3 regions of the Paenibacillus sp. 203 genome follow, and region 2 is predicted to be linked to each of the others. Evidence: riboswitches for the same ligand, from Rfam matches in the RefSeq annotation. Region 2 holds a riboswitch; each other region holds the start of a gene.
The links. A riboswitch is a leader RNA that binds a small molecule or an ion and turns the genes downstream of it on or off. The one in region 2 is predicted to bind glycine.
Positions count from the first base shown of each region.

Region 1: another riboswitch for glycine. It lies ahead of sdaAB (L-serine ammonia-lyase, iron-sulfur-dependent subunit beta); the one in region 2 lies ahead of WA407_RS16575 (alanine/glycine:cation symporter family protein).
Region 3: another riboswitch for glycine. It lies ahead of gcvT (glycine cleavage system aminomethyltransferase GcvT); the one in region 2 lies ahead of WA407_RS16575 (alanine/glycine:cation symporter family protein).

Region 1 covers NZ_JAXCHD010000007.1:11,964-18,675, forward strand. The annotation lists gene WA407_RS16950 (Ig-like domain-containing protein) at 1-1,707, shown strand, start outside; gene sdaAA (L-serine ammonia-lyase, iron-sulfur-dependent, subunit alpha) at 1,780-2,679, opposite strand; gene sdaAB (L-serine ammonia-lyase, iron-sulfur-dependent subunit beta) at 2,669-3,358, opposite strand; glycine riboswitch at 3,570-3,685, opposite strand; gene WA407_RS16965 (DUF6359 domain-containing protein) at 3,901-5,490, shown strand; gene WA407_RS16970 (ABC transporter ATP-binding protein) at 5,816-6,712, shown strand, end outside.
Region 2 covers NZ_JAXCHD010000006.1:340,830-347,541, reverse strand. The annotation lists gene WA407_RS16595 (carbohydrate ABC transporter permease) at 1-640, shown strand, start outside; gene WA407_RS16590 (carbohydrate ABC transporter permease) at 663-1,490, shown strand; partial or broken gene WA407_RS16585 (NADH-dependent alcohol dehydrogenase) at 1,702-1,842, shown strand; gene WA407_RS16580 (hypothetical protein) at 1,879-2,019, shown strand; gene WA407_RS16575 (alanine/glycine:cation symporter family protein) at 2,119-3,537, opposite strand; glycine riboswitch at 3,697-3,791, opposite strand; glycine riboswitch at 3,810-3,886, opposite strand; partial or broken gene WA407_RS26765 (family 1 glycosylhydrolase) at 4,053-4,319, opposite strand; gene WA407_RS26760 (family 1 glycosylhydrolase) at 4,309-4,422, opposite strand; gene WA407_RS16565 (LacI family DNA-binding transcriptional regulator) at 4,682-5,653, shown strand; gene licT (BglG family transcription antiterminator LicT) at 5,887-6,712, shown strand, end outside.
Region 3 covers NZ_JAXCHD010000005.1:87,036-93,747, forward strand. The annotation lists gene ptsP (phosphoenolpyruvate--protein phosphotransferase) at 1-558, shown strand, start outside; gene gcvPB (aminomethyl-transferring glycine dehydrogenase subunit GcvPB) at 679-2,175, opposite strand; gene gcvPA (aminomethyl-transferring glycine dehydrogenase subunit GcvPA) at 2,172-3,527, opposite strand; gene gcvT (glycine cleavage system aminomethyltransferase GcvT) at 3,654-4,754, opposite strand; glycine riboswitch at 4,931-5,029, opposite strand; gene gcvH (glycine cleavage system protein GcvH) at 5,424-5,822, shown strand; gene WA407_RS12850 (PTS mannitol transporter subunit IICB) at 6,246-6,712, shown strand, end outside.

The DNA of each region.
Region 1 (6,712 bases), on a different contig from region 2:
CTTTTGTTGAAGGATACTGAGAAGGTTAAGCTTTCAGCGACGTTCCCGGATGGATCGGTACAGGACGTGACAGAGTCCGCTGAGTGGAGCTCCAGTAATGCAGCCGTGGCGGATGTACTGAAAGGCACCATTACCGGCTATAGTGCGGGTAAGGCGACAATTACAGGTAAATATGGCACGATGTCTGCTACGATTTCGGTGGATGTCGATCAAACGAATAAGCTGAAAGCCAGCGAATCCAATATTTTTCTCCGTCTGGATGAATCTAAAAAAGTACAAGTTTCTGCCGTTTATCCGGATGGGACGGTAACGGATATCACAGATAAAGCTACTTGGACATCAAGCGATGAAAAAATTGCGACTGTGAATAAGGGAACGATTATGGCGATTGGAGCGGGTTCGGCTACGGTGACCGCTAAGTATGGAGATAAGACCGTTTCGATCAAGACAGATGTCGAAACCTCCAGATATCTGGATTTGAGTGAGGACAAGCTGAGCCTGAATGCCAAGGAATCCAAAAAGCTCAAGCTGACCGCAACGTATGTAACAGGTACGGAAGAAGATATCACAAGTAAGGCAGAGTGGAAGTCCAGCAATGAAGACATCGCTTTTGTCAGTGCGGGAGAAGTTACGGGTTATAAAACAGGTGAGGCTACGATCACCGCTTCTTATGGTGGTAAAACAGTTACAGCTACGGTATCCGTAAATGTACCCGGTGATCTGTCTCTGTCCTCCAAAACGGCAACGATTGATATTGATGAGGACTATACTGCAACTCTGACGGCTACTTATGCGGATGGACGTAAAGAAGATGTAACACAGGATGCAGAATGGACTTCAAGTGCAGAAGATATTGCCTCTGTGTCCAAAGGAACGATTACGGGTAAATCCGCTGGTAAAGCGGTTATTACAGCGACCTATAATGGCAAAAAACTGACGATTAACGTGCAAGTAGGCCTTGTAGACCGTCTGGAAACAGACTCGCGTGTAATTGCGCTTGGTGCTCAGGAAACGAAGCAACTGAAAGTAACAGGAGTTAAGAGTGGCGGTACAAAAACAGATGTAACTAAGGACGCCACCTGGACAACTAGCAATGTAAAAGTGGTTGAGGTTAGCGAAGGTTTGATTAAAGCGAATGGTAGCGGTAAGGCAACTGTGACTGCTTCATATGGCAAGCAAAACATTACGTTTACGGTAGAAGTGGACGTAGCGCAAAAGATTGAAGCGGATGCAATCGCGCTATCGCTCAAATCTGGAGATCAAAAAACCATCGCGATTGTGGTTAAATCGAGTGATGGTAAAGAAAAGGACGTTACGGCCCAAGCTGAATGGAAAACGTCTAATTATAAGGTAGCCACTGTTAAAAAGGGTCAGGTTACTGCGGTTAGCTACGGTAAAGCTAACATTCAGGCGAAGTTTGGCGGGAAGGTAATTAGTGTACCCGTGGATGTTGATACGCTTAAATACCTGCAAACAGACGAAGTTGCTTTGAATTTGAAGGCAGGACAGCTGGCTAAGGTTACGGCTACAGCCACGTATAAGGATGAGTCGGAGAAGGATGTTTCCAAACCGGCTGTCTGGTCCTCGTCCAGAATTATTGTTGCGACCGTCAAAGACGGTAACATTAAGGCACAGGGCAAGGGTAAAGCTGTAATTACTGTGAAATATGCAGGTAAAATGACAAAGGTACAGGTAACCGTTCAGTAAAAAAGAGAGCAAGCATACGTCCAAGGACGATAGGCTTGCTCTTTTTATTTTAAGGAGGCTTCCGCTTATAAATTATGACTTATCCTTCTTGGTCGGTGTGTTGCGTGTAAGTGATTCGGTCAAACGCTTGCCAGTCGGCGTCTGGGCCAAGCCGCCTTTGGCAGTCTCGCGGTGCTTCGACGGCATCGCACTGCCGACTTCAAGCATCACGTCAATGACTTCGTCAGACGGAATAGCGCTACGCACACCCGCCAAAGCCATGTCCGCTGCGGCAAGCGCAGTCACGGCTCCCAGCCCGTTGCGCACAATGCACGGGATCTCCACGAGTCCGGCGACGGGGTCGCAAATCAGGCCGAGCGTGTTCTTAAGAGCGAGACCCACGGCGTGAACAGCCTGTTCAGGCGTACCACCGCGCAGCTCGACCATAGCACCAGCGGCCATCCCGATAGCTGAGCCAATCTCAGCCTGACAGCCTCCCTCCGCGCCAGAAATGAAGGAGTTGTTGGCGATCACGTAGCCAATAGCTCCAGCGGCGAATAGTCCGTTCACCATATGCTCATCATCCCAGCCGAACCGCTCCTGCGCACTGATGAATACACCAGGGATAACCCCACATGAGCCTGCGGTAGGCGTGGCGACAATGCGACCCATGGATGCATTAACCTCCGACACGGAGAGGGCATAAGCCATGGCGAGCGCGGAGGCATCGCCGGAGCAGGTTTCCCCTGCCCGCAGATACTCGGCTAGGCGCTTGCCGTCCCCGCCCGTCAATCCACTGCGGGATACGGTGTCTTGTGTCTGTCCGCGATGAACGGCTTCCTTCATGACTTCATAATAATCAGACATTTGACGAAAGATTTCTTCCTCCGTTGTATTCGTTTCTTGTACCTGCTCTTGAATCATCAAGCGGCCAATCGTGGTGGATTCTTCAGCGCATAAAGCGCTGATCTCATGCAAATGGCTAAACCGCATCGGATTCAGCTCCTTTTTTCAAATTAATCATTTTAATTTCATACATATGAGGCAAAGAGCGCAGTTTTGCGATCAGTTCAGCCGTAGGTGGACTGTCCGTTTCGATGGCGGTAAGTGCTTCACCATCTCGGCCTTTGCGATCCACATGCATATAGGCAATGTTAATGTCAGCAGCGCCGAGCGCTGAAGTCACCGCACCTAATGTACCGGGTTTATCTGAGTGGAGAAGCACCAGCGTAGGCAGCTCCCCGGTCAGATTGACCCGGAATTCATTCAGTTGCTGGACATGGATGCTGCCGCCGCCGATGGAGGAGCCCAACAGTGTGCGCTGATCCTCGCCCTTCCACAGCTCGAAACGGACAGTGTTCGGATGAGGGGCGGGGAGTCCGCTGACGGCGAATTCCACGGCCATCCCGGCTTGTTCGGCCCACTGCTCGGCATCGGGAATCCGGTGATCGTCCGTATCGTAATTAAGCAGTCCTGCGATGAGCGCCAGATCTGTACCGTGTCCTTTATACGTATCGGCAAAGGAGCCGTATAATGTCATGCGGGCACGGTCAGGCTGCGCTCCGAGCCAGTGCCGGGCAACGCGTGCGAGTCGCACCGCGCCTGCGGTGTGTGAACTGGAAGGTCCGGTCATGGCCGGGCCGATAATAGAAAATACATCTTTGAAACGCATGGTGTGGCCCCCTGTATGTTCTAATACCATACTATATGGTATTTCCGCGTCTTTGCGCGGTTATGACGGTTCCTAATGCTGACGCACAATGTGAGCACAAAAAAGGACAGGATAAGGAAGTTTCCCTTATCTCTGTCCTCGTTACCTGAGAGTTTCGTGCGGTGTTCTTACCGCCTTACCCCTTGGGTGGCTTGCGCTCTCTCCAGAGTTGCGTCAGATGACGATACATGGACCTGAGAGATTATCCGCCAGCCGGGTGCTGGCGTCTTGCTCCTTCGGTGCCGCCAGAGTGTAGGCTCCCTGGACAGACTCTCCCGTCATCTTCATTCGCGTATACCGTTCTACATGTCTTTCTTAGGGTAATGTATGCCGTGCTCGGTGTCAATCACAGGGTTCAATTTTTACATAAACAGGTGCGTTTCCAATAAAAAAGATTAAAATTTACATAATTATGGATGAAATCAGGAAGGAATTAGAAGATTGGCGGCTAATCTGATAAAGGACAAGTACATTTATGGAAAACATAGGAGGGATATTGACGTATGGTAAAAGGCTTGCGGTTCACAGGTTCACGCTTAAAAGGGATGCTGCATCTAGCAGCAATCGTATCACTGCTGATCGGGATCTTCGTTCCACTCGGTCAGGTCAAGGCAGAGGGAGCATCGACAGTAGCCGAAGCACTTCAGGGCCAAAGCAGTGGAGGTACGGTGACGGTGGAAGGCTTCATTGTCGGACATGCTACCGGATCGAAAACGGCTAACTTTTCTTCTCCGTTCGCGAATGATTTTAACGTACTGATTGCCGATCAGGCAAATGAACGTAATACGTCTAATCTATTGGATGTACAGCTGACTTCAGCGTATAGAGGGCAATTTGGGCTGTCAGGCCATCCTGAGCTGATCGGCAGCAAAATTCGTGTGACGGGTACACTCGGCGCCTACAATAATTTTGGTGGAGTGAAAAGCCCAAGCGCTGTTGAACTGGTGGGCGGAAGCGAACCGGGGGAACCAGGTGAACCTGGCAACCCGGGTCAACCCGGTACTACATTGCCGGATGGAAAAGGCAAAAAGGTGCTGTTCGATAATACGCACGCACAGACCGCTGGTGCAGCAGATTGGGTCATTGAAGGCGCCTTTTCCGACTTTGCCAATGGACTGCGTAATGTAGGCTTTACGGTAGACCAATTGAATCGTCCCATTCCTTTTACTTATGGAGAGCAGGCCATAACATATGACAAGCTGCGCCAATATGATGTGTTCATTATTGGTGAAGCGAATGTTGCCTTTAAGGCATCCGAGCAGGCCGCTCTGCTGCAATACGTGAATAACGGGGGGAGCGTCTTCTTCATCTCCGATCATTATAATGCGGACCGTAACAAAAACCGTTGGGATTCCTCCGAAGTTATGAATGGCTACCGTCGTGGAGCCTATACTAATCCGGCCAAAGGCATGACTGCAGAAGAAGCAGCATCACCGGCGATGCAAGGATTAACAAGCTCCGATTGGCTGGCGACCAACTTTGGTGTTCGTTTCCGTTATAATGCGCTTGGTGACGTGAATGCTACTGACATAGTAGCCGCAGATCAATCTTTCGGCATTACCAAGGGTGTGCGCTCGATTGCAATGCATGCAGGATCTACGCTGGCTATTATTGATCCTACCAAGGCTAAAGGCATTGCTTATATCCCTTCAGGCACGAAAAAATGGGGGAATGCTGTAGACCAGGGAGTTTATAATGGCGGGGGCCGTGCAGAAGGGCCTTATGCCGCTATCTCCAAGGTAGGTCAAGGCAAGGCAGCGTTCATCGGTGATTCTTCCCCTGTAGAAGATGCTACACCGAAATATGTGCGTGAGGAAAACGGACAGTCGAAGAAGACATATGATGGTTTCGAGGAAGTGGATGATTCCACCTTCCTGGTGCAAACGGTCCAATGGCTTGCATGGAAGCAGGACTACACGAAATTGTCCGATGTGGAAGGCTTGACTCTGGATCAACCAACGAAGCTTCTGCCATTCGAGGAGCCTGCGGCTTCTACCGAACCGCAGGCTGAGCCTTGGTCTGCTCCGGCAGCAGGCTACAAATGGTATGATCCTAGAACGTTCAAGTCTGGCTCCTATGGAGCGGCATCATAATTATCGTGAGGAGCTCAATGTGAGCTGGTGCTAGTTAGTCGTTTGATCCCTGTAGAGGGATCAGGCGACTTTTTTTGTGATGAAAATTAACCTGTGGTTGGTTATTTCATTACATTTTGTGCCAGAAAGGCCGCGCTACTGCTGGATCATTGATTTTTTAAATGATGTTGATAGCATAATCTTAATTGATATATCCATATACTGGTGATAGGATGTATTCAAATTATTCCGACAAAAACGGTATGTAATGTTCATGAGAGGTTTTAAACATCAAACATGGTGAGAATAAGCGGGACAAGACCATGGAGAATGGAGGAAGCGCGCATTGAATACCGAACCCGTGTTGGAAATTAAAGGATTATCCGTCTCTTTTCGCATCAAGGATCAATATCACCCCGCAGTCGACCATCTGGATCTGACGGTCAACCCCAATGAAGTGCTGGCTGTAGTCGGAGAATCTGGCTGTGGCAAAAGCGCGCTGGCGCTTTCTATCCCGCAACTGCATGACATGGAACGCACACGTGTAGAGGGAGAGGTCCTTTTTAAAGGCACGGACCTGAACCGTCTTTCCTCAGGGCAAATGAATAAAATCCGCGGAGCGGGCATTGGTATGATTTTTCAGGACCCGCTGACAGCACTCAACCCGTTGATGAGCATTGGCAAGCAGATTGAGGAAAATCTTGATTATCATACGTCACTATCTACGAAGCAAAAAAGGGAACGTGTGCTGGAGCTGCTGGAAAGTGTAGATATACCGAATCCTGTGCGTGTGTATGATCAGTATCCGCATGAACTGTCAGGAGGGATGCGGCAGCGTGTGATGATCGCGATTGCCATAGCTTGTCGACCTTCTCTTATTATTGCAGATGAGCCGACGACTGCGCTCGATGTAACGATCCAATCGCAAATTCTCGACTTGCTCAAACAGCTTCAACAGGAGACTGAGAGCGGAATTATCCTGATTACGCACGATCTTGGTGTTGTGGCAGAAGTAGCCGACCGCGTGGTGGTCATGTATGCCGGAGAAATCGTGGAGAGCGCTGATGTTTTTGAATTATTCAGGCATCCACAGCATCCGTATACGCGTTCTTTGCTTGCTTCTATGCCGGGATCGCATACCAAGGGGGAATCACTGCATGTCATCGGCGGCATTGTTCCCTCATTACAAGATATCCCCCGCAATAGTTGCCGCTTTGCTCCGCGTATTCCTTGGATTCAGGAG
Region 2 (6,712 bases):
GATTCCGATGCTATTCTTCGCACTGATTATTGCCTTTCTGCTTTATGCCCCTTTTGTGAAAATGCGCACCTTATGGCGAGTTGGATTCTTCCTGCCCAATGTGACGTCCATTGTGGCTGTTGCCATCATATTTGGTGCCTTATTTGCCAACAATTTTGGATTTCTTAACTACATTCTGCAACTCTTGGGACTACCCATGGTTCAATGGTTGAATGTGCCATGGGGTATCCAAATTGCCATTTCTTCTATGGTCGTATGGAGATGGATGGGCTATAACGCAATCATCTATTTGGCCGGACTCCAGAGTATTCCGCATGTGCTGTATGAGGCCGCCAAAATAGACGGGGCAACCGGAGCGCAAGCTTTTTTCCGCATCACTATCCCCATGCTGCGCCCAGTCATTCTGTTTACGGTCATTACGTCCACCATCGGCGGTATGCAGCTCTTCACCGAGCCACAGGTCCTGGTCGGTAATGACGGCGGTTCCGGGGCAAGTGGCATGACCATCGTTTTATACCTGTACCGCGAGTCGTTCATTAACAACTATTTTGGATATGGTGCAGCCGTCGGATGGGGCATGTTCCTCATCATTGCTCTATTCTCCATCATAAACTGGAAACTCGTTCAAGGTAAAAAATAACGATGGGAAGGAGCTTCACAACATGATGCAGACACGCGCAAAATCCTTTGTTTTATATGCCGGATTGTTGGTGGGAATCATCCTGTCGATGTTTCCATTTTACTGGCTGATCGTCATGGCAACTCGTACCACTTCAGACATTTACCGTTTTCCACCGCAATTGTGGTTTGGCAGCCACTTCTTGGATAACATAACGAGAGTATTACAGCAGATTAATTTTGCCGGAGCCTTTTTTAATACCCTTTTTGTAGCCAGTTCTGTTACCCTATTGGTTCTGTTTTTCGATTCACTGGCAGGTTTTGCATTCGCCAAGTTTGATTTTCCGGGCAAAAAAGTGCTATTTATCGTTCTGCTAGCTACGATGATGGTCCCTTCACAACTTTCGCTTGTCCCCTCCTTTGTCATGATGGCCTCCTTTGGATGGGTAGGTACGTTCAAAGCGCTTATCATCCCGGGGATGGTAAATGCCTTCGGCATTTTCTGGATTCGTCAATATGCGGAAGAATCCATCCCAAAGGAGCTGCTGGATGCGGGCCGGATGGACGGATGCAGCTTTTTTCGACTGTACTTGAATGTAGCACTGCCTATTCTACGTCCTGCGTTCGCTTTTCTCGGCGCGTTTACCTTTATAGGAGCTTGGAATGATTATTTATGGCCGCTAATCGTCTTAACGGATGAGCGTAAATTCACGCTCCAGATTGCACTGTCACAATTGAACGGAATTTACAATACGGATTATGCGATGGTCATTGCGGGCACCCTGCTGGCTGTACTTCCACTTATTATTTTGTTTCTTTTCATTAGCCGCCAGTTTATTTCCGATCTTGCCGCCGGAGCGGTCAAAGATTAGATTTACCTGAATACCCTTATTCATTTCATGTTTAATAGTTAATCGTCATTTCAAATAGCTTACATGATGAAGTCAGCTATTCGACAGACAATCAGGTTAAGCAAGTTACGATTGGACATGAACTATGAACTGAGGGGAACTTTCCAGATGAACAAATTCACATATTATAACCCCACCAGATTAATTTTGGAGACCATCAAATTGAAGAACTGCAGCAGGGGCTAAAGATGACGGCGATGTGTCGGATGTTATCAACAAAAAGCACATGCCGACCCAGGCTCTGCCATTCGGCAACATCCACACACTCGCCCCCACCGGTTCAGAAATGAACCCGGATTCTGTTATCACCAACTGAGAAACGAACGAAAAATACGTATGGGGCAGCGCGGTGACGCATACGAGTGCATTCTGGACAAGTCTCGGTGCCCCTTCCACCCTGGTCGATTACAATATTAATGATGAGCAATCAGAAAAAATCGTAAACATTGCAGCCGGTGAAATGGAATATGGAGGCTTTGGTAAAAGTTGAATCAGGCATATATTATGGCTTCTTTACGCGCATCACTTTAAAAATCAAAAAGGGAGTGTCCCCAAGCCTATGATGGCTGAGGGCACTCCCTTTTTGATTTTATGAATTAACCGTTTGTCCTTTTTCTTCTACTTGGATAGCAGCCCCTACATTGGCACCTGCAAGAATGCCCTTTTTCTTATTAGGATACAAAGAATCCATATAGGTTCGGGTTTCTGCAACTACGATTCCCGATAAGCCAAGCAGTGCGATCAGATTCGGGAAAGCCATCATTGCGTTAAAGATATCTGCCAGTAGCCAAATGGCTTCCAACTTGATGAACGCACCTCCTGCTACAAGTGCGATGAACAGATAACGGTATGGTTTAATCCATTTGACACCCAGTAAATATTCAACACAACGTTCTCCGTAGTAATTCCAGCCAAGTATCGTTGTGAACGCAAATAAAATAAGGCTAATCGTCACGAGCTCTGCACCAGCCGGAAAGGCACTGGAAAACGCATGCTGGGTCATCAGACCTCCATCGTCATTTCCACTCCATATTCCCGTAACCAGCAACGTAAATCCCGTCAGATTACAAATAATCATCGTATCAATAAATACGCCTGTCATGGATATCAGCCCTTGTTCTGCAGGCCATTTCGTCTTAGCAGCTGCTGCTGCAATTGGCGCACTTCCCAAACCGGCTTCATTAGCAAAAATACCTCTGGCAACTCCGCTTCGCATCGCCAACATAATCGTCGCTCCGGCAAATCCACCCGTTGCAGATGTGGTCGAGAAGGCCCCTTGTAATACTAAAGCAATCGCATGAGGAAGCTCTCCTGCAAACTTAATGAGTACAATTAAGCAAACTACGATATAGAGCCCCGACATGAATGGAACAATCTTTGTGGATACCTTGGCAATACTTTTGAGTCCTCCAATCGTAACAACAGCCGTTAACACGGAAATAATGATCGCTGTAACTACCGTTGGCACTCCAAAGCTACTTTCCGTCGAAGAAACGATAGCCTTTACTTGCGGAAAAGTACCGATTCCAAATAGGGCTACAAGAACACCAGAAAAGGCAAACAACATCGCCAGCGGCTTGAAACGGCGGCCAAGCCCGTTTTCAATATAATACATCGGACCACCCGAAAATTGTCCGTTCCGGTCTTTAACACGGTATTTAACGGATAATAATCCTTCCGCATATTTGGTTGCCATCCCGAAAAAAGCTGCAACCAGCATCCAGAATAATGAACCGGGCCCACCCAGTTTGATCGCTGTTGCCACGCCGACGATACTTCCTGTACCTACAGTAGCTGCCAGTGCCGTACTCAATGCTCCGAAGCTGCTTACATCTCCGCTACCTTCGTCCGGCGCTTTACCAATTAGCTTGAGCGCCAAAGGCAATCGAATAACCTGAAGTAGCTTCAAACGGATCGTTAGCCACAACCCAGTGCCCATTACGAGAATAAGAAGCGGCGCTCCCCATATCCAGCTGTCAATCGTTTCTAATACATGTACCAAATTCATTTCAACCCGCTCCTCCAGCATATTAGAAAACAAAAAAGAGTCAAATCCGCTGATTCGACTCCTGGAGAGGTTAAAGGCACGAAAAAATACAACCATCTTGTGCAGGTTTCTACCTCTAATAGCTCATAAAAAAGCCTAGGGCATTCCCTGTCACAGGTTATTCGCGTCTCTGTCCTTTTGCCTGAGAGTTTAAGCAGATGTTCTCTGCGGTGCACCTTCGGCGCCCAATTAAGGGTCTCTCCAGAGTTCTGTCCGTTTACGGTCCCCGCTTGTTGCTGTAATCAGCCTAAGCACCTGAGAGTTTTGCCCCTTCGGTCGGAACTTTCGTTCCATCTCCCGCAAACATCAACCAGACATATGAAATTTTTATTCATTATACAGAAAACTTTCAGCTTATTACAAGTGAAAAGTTTGTGAAGCCCTCTGAAATATTATTATTGTGTCTATCGAAAAAGCGGGTACAGCAGATTGCATCCTTAGGATGTCCTCTGCTATACCCGCCCGAGATGATGGAATTACAATTCTTCACCATTGGTTGCTATCACATTTTTATACCAGTTAAATGAGTCCTTTTTGGAGCGTTTGAGCGTTCCGTTACCGTCATCATCCAGATCAACGTAAATAAATCCGTAGCGCTTGGACATTTCGGAAGTAGACATGCTCACAAGGTCGATAGGGCCCCAGCTGGTGTAACCAATCAGATCAACACCGTCGGCAATCGCTTCCTTCATTTGGGCAATATGCTGACGCAAGTAATCAATTCGATACGTGTCATGCACAGAGGTCAATAACCACACCGCCACCGGTGAACAGACTCATGGTCATTACATTGATTTCATTAAAGGTCATCCAGTATTTTACTTTATCCTTATAGCGTGTAAACACTGTTTCGGCATAATTTACGTAATGCTATGACTTCACGTCCCAGCCAGCCATTATACTTCTGAATCAGACCTAGCGGTGTTTCATAATGTGACAATAATACTTTAAAGCCCATTTCAGCGAACAATGCAACCTAACGATAACCGTTCTCCTTTGAAATGCATTGACAGATACCTTAAAATAGACGTAATGCCTTCATAAGCATCCTAATCGTTGTAACGCGTTTCATGTCAAGTATTTTTTTTATGTGAGGAGAAGCACCATGTCGAATCTTGATCAAATTGCAAAACTGGCGGGCTTTTCCAAAGCTACGGTATCCAGAGTATTAAATCAGTCCCCCCATGTTAGTCATGAAACAAGAGCTAAAATTTTGAAAATCATGCAGGAATTAGATTATGTTCCTAATCGAAATGCCATTTCTCTATCCAAGGGTCAGACGCTTCAGATCGGTATCATTACTTCAACTATTAATGAAATTGTTCTCGCTTTTCTGGACAGCTTTGTGGAAGTAGCGGGCCAATATGAATTTCAAACCATTATTTATACTTCGGGAGAAGACAAAAAGAAAGAGCTTCAAGCCTTTGAGGATTTAAAAAGAAAAAGAGTCGATGCGCTGGTCATCATTTCCTGCGTGAATGACACCGATTTTTTGAGCACCTATTGCAAATATGGCCCGATCGTGTCGTGGCAACGAATGGAGCATACCGATATTCGCTCCGTCGCTATGGATCAGTATAAAGGATATATGTTAGCGCTCAGGCATTTGATACAAAAAGGCTATACTCGTATAGCCAATGCTTTTGGCCGTCCGAGCAGTATTAATACCCATAGTAGACAACGAGCCTACGAACAGATCATGAGTGAGCACAATCTGCCCGTGTTGCAACACTGGAATCACTCTTCTATTTATAATATCCGTGATGGCGAACAGGTCGTACGGGATTTGTTACAGCATCCGGACGAATTTCCAGAGGCTATTTTATGTGCTAACGATTATGTAGCAGTGGGCATTCTCTGCGAAGCACGCAGACAAAAACTGAACGTACCGGAAGATCTGGCAATTGTTGGATTCGATAACACGGAGCTGGCGCATACGCTGGGGATTACAACGATTCAAAATCCTATCATGGCTCAAGCACAAAATGCCTTTTTCATGCTTTCCCCTCAGCTGATTGGACGCCAAATGAAGCTTCATTCGCTAGAGTACAGCCTCATTGAACGTACGACTACATAAGGTAACGATGTACTTGCAAATTAGGCAAAAGGGCCTTGATAAGAAATATTTTTTGTCGAAACAGAATAAAATATGTTGAAATCGCTTTTTTTTGTGCTACAATAGCACTATATCGAAGGATTGTGACCGGTGATGCGGGCAATGCCTGAGTTCAATTGAGTGCTATTGCTAACAATAGTATTGAATTGTGCTTAGGCATTTTTTATTGGTAAAGGATGGGAGGGGGAACTTCAATGATTATTGAGAAGGTGCTCAATAACAACGTCCTATTGACTAAAAACGATAAAGGCAAAGAGGTCATCGTGATGGGAAGAGGTATTTCCTTCAAAAAGGTGGCTGGCGATCAAGTCGATGATGATAAAATAGATAAGATTTTCATGTTAAATGAAAACGAGTTCACGGCCAAACTAACCGAGTTGCTGAACGATATTCCTGTATCTCATCTGGAGGTCGTGAATGAAATTGTAAAGCATGCAACGGAAGTATTGGATACGGAGTTAAGCGATAATATTTATTTAACGTTGACCGACCATATTCATTTTGCCATACAACGGCAAGAAAAAGGACTGGCACTCCAAAACGCGATGCTGTATGAAATTAAACGCTTTTACAAAAAAGAATTTGCAGTTGGGCTGGATGCTCTCCAAAAAATTGAAAATACGCTCGGAGTAAAATTAGGCGAAGATGAAGCGGGATTTATTGCATTGCATGTGGTGAATGCACGGATCGACGGTAACGAAATGAAATCCACACTAAAAATGACCGAGATTGTCCAACATATCTTGAACATTATTACGTATCATTACGGAATTGTGCTGGATGAGTCTTCTTTTAGCTATTCGAGATTTTTGACACATTTGCAATATTTTGCGATGCGAGTGATTCGCAAAGAAGTCATTCACAGTGGTGAAGAATTTTTGTACAACCAGGTGAAGCAGACGTATACCGAAGCTTTTGCTTGTGCTCAAAAGATCAATGAGTATCTGGAAAAAACATACGATCAATATTTAAGCAAGGATGAATACGTATATCTAACTATCCATATTCATCGCGTAACTG
Region 3 (6,712 bases), on a different contig from region 2:
CTGCGCATCATGTTCCCGATGATTGCTACGCTGAACGAATTCCGTGAAGCTAAAGCTGTTTTGTTGGAAGAAAAGGAAAAGTTGGTAGCCGAGGGTGTATCCGTATCTGAAGAAATTCAGTTGGGCATCATGGTAGAAATTCCTTCTACAGCGGTATTGGCTGACCAATTCGCAAAAGAAGTAGATTTCTTCAGTATCGGTACAAACGATCTGATTCAATACACAATGGCAGCGGATCGCATGAACGAGCGGGTTTCTTACCTGTATCAACCATACAATCCATCCATTCTGCGTCTGGTGAAAATGGTTATTGATGCCGCTCACCGTGAAGGACGTTGGGTTGGTATGTGTGGTGAAATGGCAGGAGATACAACAGCAATTCCGTTGCTGCTGGGTCTTGGACTTGATGAGTTCAGTATGAGCGCAACTTCTATTCTGCCAGCACGTAGTCAAATCTCCAAGTTGTCCCGTGCGGACATGGAAAAACTGGCTACAAAAGCTCTGGACATGCAAACAGCAGAACAGGTTGTTGAATTGGTTCAAAGCATCGAAGGCTAAGGAAGGGTATTACATTTCAAAGGTTATATCTTTTTCCAACAAAAAAATTGCTGTGTACATACAGCAGCCGGTATCTATTTAGATACCGGCTTTTTTGCATCCTTTAAGTAGAATTTGTTTTTAACTGCATGAGCAATTCAGTACAGGTTTGCGGGCTGCGGTAGTTTCGTCCAATCGTGTGACTGGAGTAGTATATGGTGCATTGAGCACCAGCTCAGGGTTCTCTTCCGCTTCCCGCGCAATATGAATCATAGTGTCGACAAAAGCATCAAGTGTTTCCTTACTTTCCGTCTCCGTGGGCTCGATCATGATGCACTCCTCTACATTCAGCGGGAAGTAAATTGTAGGCGGATGGTAGCCGAAATCAAGCAGCCGTTTGGCTACATCAAGCGTGCGCACTCCAAATTTTTTCAAGCTTCGCCCCGACATTACGAATTCGTGTTTGCAATGTCCAGGGTAGGGCAGGTCAAAATGTGGAGCGAGCCGATGCATCATGTAATTGGCATTGAGCACAGCGCATTCCGATACACGCTTTAAGCCATCAGGACCGTAGCTACGGATATAGGCGTAGGCACGAACGAGAATACCGAAGTTGCCGTAAAAGGCTTTAACCCGTCCAATAGAATCTCCTTGTTCCCGGTCCCAGTGGTACACCCCCTGCGAATCACGTACGACAAGCGGCTTGGGCAAATAAGGGATGAGCCGTTGCTTTACGCCGACAGGCCCAGCGCCGGGGCCGCCGCCGCCGTGAGGGGTACTCATCGTTTTGTGCAAATTGAGATGCACTACATCGAAGCCCATATCGCCGGGACGAGTAATTCCCATGATGGCGTTGGAGTTCGCCCCGTCATAGTAGAGCAGACCACCCGCGTCATGCACGATGGCAGCAATGTCAGTGATTTGCTTCTCGAACAGTCCAAGCGTGTTCGGGTTGGTCAGCATGAGCGCAGCGGTGTCGTTGCCTACGGCTTGACGCAGCGCATCCAGATCCACCAGCCCCTCAGGGGTGGAGGGAAGGGTGACTGTTTCGAAGCCCGCGACGGTTGCGCTGGCGGGGTTCGTTCCGTGCGAGGAATCCGGCACGAGCACCTTGGTACGTCGCTCACCACGTGCTTCGTGGTATGAGCGAATCATCATCAGCCCGGTCCATTCGCCATGGGCGCCCGCGGCGGGCTGAAGTGTGACGGCATCCATGCCAGTTAACGCAGCCAAATCATTTTGGAGCGTATGCAGCAACTCCATGGCACCCTGGATGCTCTCCTCGGGCTGATATGGATGGATTTTGGCGAAGCCTGTATATCGGGCGACATCCTCATTCACTTTCGGATTGTATTTCATCGTACAGGAGCCGAGCGGATAAAATCCGTTGTCCACGCCGAAATTGCGCCGGGACAAGGCGGTATAATGCCGAATAACGTCTACTTCGTATACCTCGGGTAATGCCGCAGGTTCGCTGCGCAGCGCATAATCTGGCAAAAGCTCTGCCACCGGGCGACGGGGAACGTCGCACTCGGGAAGGGAATAGGCGATGCGACCCGGACGGCTCAATTCAAAAATGAGCGCTTGATCGTGTTCCTTCAACAGCCCTTGTTTCTGATCCTGTCCGGTGTGTGTCATAGCAATCCCCCCAAGGTGTGTACAAATTGGTCAATCTCTTCTTTGGTTCTTTGCTCCGTCACGGCAATCAACATGTGACCAGCAAGTTCCTCATAGTCCCGGCCCAAATCGTAGCCAGCGATAAATCCAGCAGCTAGCAGTTCGGCCTGGAGTTTGCTCATATCCGTACCCTCAGGCAGTCTAAGGGCAAACTCGTTAAAGGTCGGTGCGTTAAATGAGACAGTTACGCCCTTCAAGCTCAGCAATTGCTCTAAAGCATAACGGCTTTTATGCAAATTTAGCTCGGCTACTTCCTTGATCCCCTGTCTACCCATGACAGACAAGTATACAGATGCAGATAAAGCTAGCAACGCTTGATTGGAGCAAATGTTAGACGTGGCCTTTTCGCGGCGGATATGCTGTTCCCGCGCTTGCAAGGTCAGCACGAAGCCGCGTTTACCGTTACGGTCAGTGGTCTGACCCACAATACGGCCGGGGATACGGCGCATATGTGCCTGAGAAACGGCAAAGTATCCACAGGTCGGACCGCCGAGAGAAGAGGAGATGCCAAGTGGCTGCGCATCTCCTACCACAATATCCGCGCCCTGTTTGCCGGGTGTCTCCAGCAAGCCAAGTGCCAGTGGGTTGGCACTGACGACCAAAAGACCTTTGTGCGCATGGATGAGATCAGCCATCGGCTTCAGGTTTTCCACGGCTCCGAAAAAGTTGGGGCTTTGGACCAAAACAGCCGCAGTCTGTTCCGATACGGCCGCCGCTAACGCATTAGCATCCGTTACGCCGTCCGAACAGCCGATCTCCACGATGTCCAAATCCAATCCGCGTGCATAGGCTGCCAATACCTGACGTGCTTCCGGATGGACGGACCTTGATACGATAAGCTGTTTACGGCGGGTAGCTGCGGCGGACAGTGAGCCCGCTTCCGCCAGTGCAGTCGCTCCGTCGTACATGCTGGCATTAGCTACAGCCATGCCCGTCAATTCGCAAATATACGACTGAAATTCGAAAATGGCTTGTAGCTCGCCTTGGCTTACTTCCGGCTGATAGGGGGTGTAGGCTGTATAGAATTCCGAGCGTGAAGTGATGTGCTGGATGACGGACGGAATATGATGATCATAAATTCCTGCGCCAAGAAAGCTGGCATGTGTGTCTGTATTGGCGTTGTGTCCAGCAAGCTCGGCCAAGTGGCGGGTTAAGGCTCTCTCGCCGAGTCGAGAAGAAAGAGGGAGTTCCCCTTGATATCGAATGGCCTCTGGAATGTCACTGAATAAATCATCGATGGATGAAACGCCGACCACACGCAGCATTTCGGTTTGATCCTGTTCAGTCATAGGGAGATAACGATGCTGCTTCATAGGTTCTAGCTCCTTTCGAAAAGCAAAATTTTAAATCGTAAATTAGCTAATAAAAAAGTGTGAGATGAGAAACCCGGAAGTTCATATCTGACATGTTTGCTTTATAGAAATAAGGAGAGTTTAAGATCAGCGCGGGCGTTTATAAAAGGGTGCTGTCACCACCTCGGCACGCAGGCGTTTGCCACGAATCTCAACCTCCAGCGGTGTGGAGAGGGCGCTAAAACGACTGTCTACCAAGGCGAGGCCGAGATTACGCTTCAAGGTGGGCGACTGAGTCCCCGTTGTGACCTCACCGATGTGTTGTCCTTCTGCGAATACCGGGTAATGGGCGCGTGGGATACCGCGATCCATCATTTCCAGCCCGATCAATTTGCGAGGAATCCCTTGATCTTTCTGACGTTGCAGTGCTTCTCTACCGATAAAATCTCCCTTATTCAGCTTGACGAAGAACCCTAGACCGGCTTCGAGTGGTGAAATCGTGGCAGATAACTCCTGTCCGTACAGCGGCAACCGTGCCTCAAAGCGTAGGGTATCCCGAGCACCAAGTCCAGCGGGAATCAGCCCATACGACTCACCGGAACGAAGCAAACCCTCCCATACGGCTGGTGCTTCCGCAGCAGGTACATAAAACTCAAAACCGTCTTCGCCCGTATATCCGGTTCGTGAGACGAGTGCTTTTGCTCCGAACAATGGCACATTCTCATGGAAGCGGAAAGATGCCAGATTCGTAATGTCCGTATCTGCCACGGCTGCGGCAATACGTGCTGCTTCCGGTCCTTGCAACGCCAGCAATGCTATCGCATCAGACACATTCTCCATGTGAACGGATGCAGGCCTATGGCGAATGAGCCAATCCCAATCCTTATCGATGTTAGAGGCGTTCACAACGAGCATGTAGCGCTCCGGTCCTTTGCAGTAAACAAGCAGGTCGTCTACTACCCCTCCATCGGGGTAACACAGGAGTGAATATTGTGCCTGACCTGGTTCCAACTGGCTGACATCATTTGTGGTCACCCTTTGCAGAAAAGCTTCGGCCTCTTTGCCTTCAACCAAAAATTCGCCCATATGCGATACATCGAATAAACCCGCACGTTGCCGGACGGCCTCATGCTCCTTTTGAATGCCGCTAAACTGAACGGGGAGCTCCCAGCCGCCAAAGTCAATACAACGAACCCCAGACTGCGTCCCGTAGGACGAATATAGCGGTGTTTTTCGCAAATTAGTCATTTTTCCACTCCTATTCGGTGTGATCGGCTAAACAAAAAAGACAGGCCGAAAAAAACGTATAGACGGCAGTCTACACTCTTTTTTCAGCTCTGTCCTTGATACCAGAAAGTTACCCCGGTATGTACCGGGTTTCCCCTTGGGTGATCCGCTCCAATAGCGAATGCTCTCCAGAGATGCGTCCGGCAGAGGTCCTTTTGCCTGAGAGATTCACCTGCAATGCAGGCTTACTCCTTCGGCGCTACCTTCGGGATCAACAGTATATTACCTGGCTTTGCAGATAACAACTTGATCCGATTCGCGTGCACAACTGTCTCATAAGCGGCAACAGCTATGCGAATCTTTTTGGCAGTCTCTCCCTCCGCGTTCATCCGCGTTTGCAGTTGTCGGGGTGTTTCCCAAAGCATTTGCTATAACCCATTAATACGCAAATTCATTCAAAATGTCAATAAAAATGTCATCAAAAACAATATAAAAAACATTTAATATATAAATAAGGATATGTAAGCGTTTGTTATAAGTTATCATATTTTTATATAGTACGCCATATGAGGTCATATGAAGTATTTTTGTTAGTATTATTGACATGAGTGTTCCTGTTGTCATAATCTTAACCTGTCTAATACAGGTGAGCAAAAGCGATTTTATTCATATGGAAGCGAGGGGAACAAAATGGGTGAAGTGAAGCAGCAACTTTGGTATACAGACGAACATGAGTGGGTTCAGCGCACAGAGAATGGAACGTTGCGGATTGGTATTACAGATTTTGCACAGCATCAACTGGGTGATATTGTTTTTGTAGAATTACCTGAGGCGGGAGTAACGATTGAGCAGGGAGCGGAAATCGGTACGATTGAATCGGTGAAGACGGTATCCGACCTTTTTGCTCCGGTGACGGGAACCGTATTAAAAGTGAATGAAGCGCTGGAAAGTACGCCTGAGCTAGTGAATGAATCTCCCTATGAAAAAGGTTGGATGATCGAAGTAGAGATAGATAAAGATGTGGAGGAAGCATTGGGCAAGCTACTGTCTGCGGATCAATACGAGCAGTTGATTTCTGATGTGCAATAATGAGCAATACAGCATGAAATAATAACGCTTTATTCTGGTTTTTTATATGGATATTGAATTAAATAAGAGCATCGTTAGTCCGCTCAGTTTTTGTATAAATAGTCGCTATGACCTGACATAGCGACTATTTTTTTGTTGTCTTTTAGAAGACGGATTTACGTTGTCTTCTCAGGCTTAGAAGAGAGCAACACTTTAAAATTGTGTAGATTTACAACAGTGTTTTTTCGACTAATTTCTATAGCTACAGGTCATATTAAGAAGAATTATGCAGGTCTAATACCTTCTCGGTTAATTTAAATTTAAATGTTGTCATCAACGTTCATGACGAAAGTACGTTTTCATTTCATTGATGAAGATAGCGCTGTCATTTAGTATGAATTTTAAGAAAAGGTAGTGATGCTTACCTACAAGGAGGATTTGAATATGAGTACATTGGACGCAAAGCCAAGTTCAAAAGGAGGCACTCGTGTCGCCGTACAGCGTTTTGGCCGTTTTCTCAGCGGTATGGTTATGCCCAATATGGGAGCCTTTATCGCGTGGGGATTGATTACGGCACTCTTTATTCCGACCGGGTGGTTCCCGAACGAAGGTTTTGCACAACTGGTTGATCCGATGAAAAATTATTTGCTGCCGCTGCTGATTGGTTACACGGGAGGCACGATGATTCACGGACAACGTGGAGGTGTGATTGGTGCCATTATGACGATGGGTGTCATAGTGGGAGCCGATATCCCGATGTTCCTGGGCGCGATGGTCGCTGGTCCGCTGGCTGCGTGGATATTGAAGAAGTTCGACGAGGCCATTGAAGGCAAAGTCAGATCAGGCTTTGAAATGCTGGTCAATAATTTTTCGGCCGGGATTATCGGTGCCATTCTAGCACTGCTTGCCCA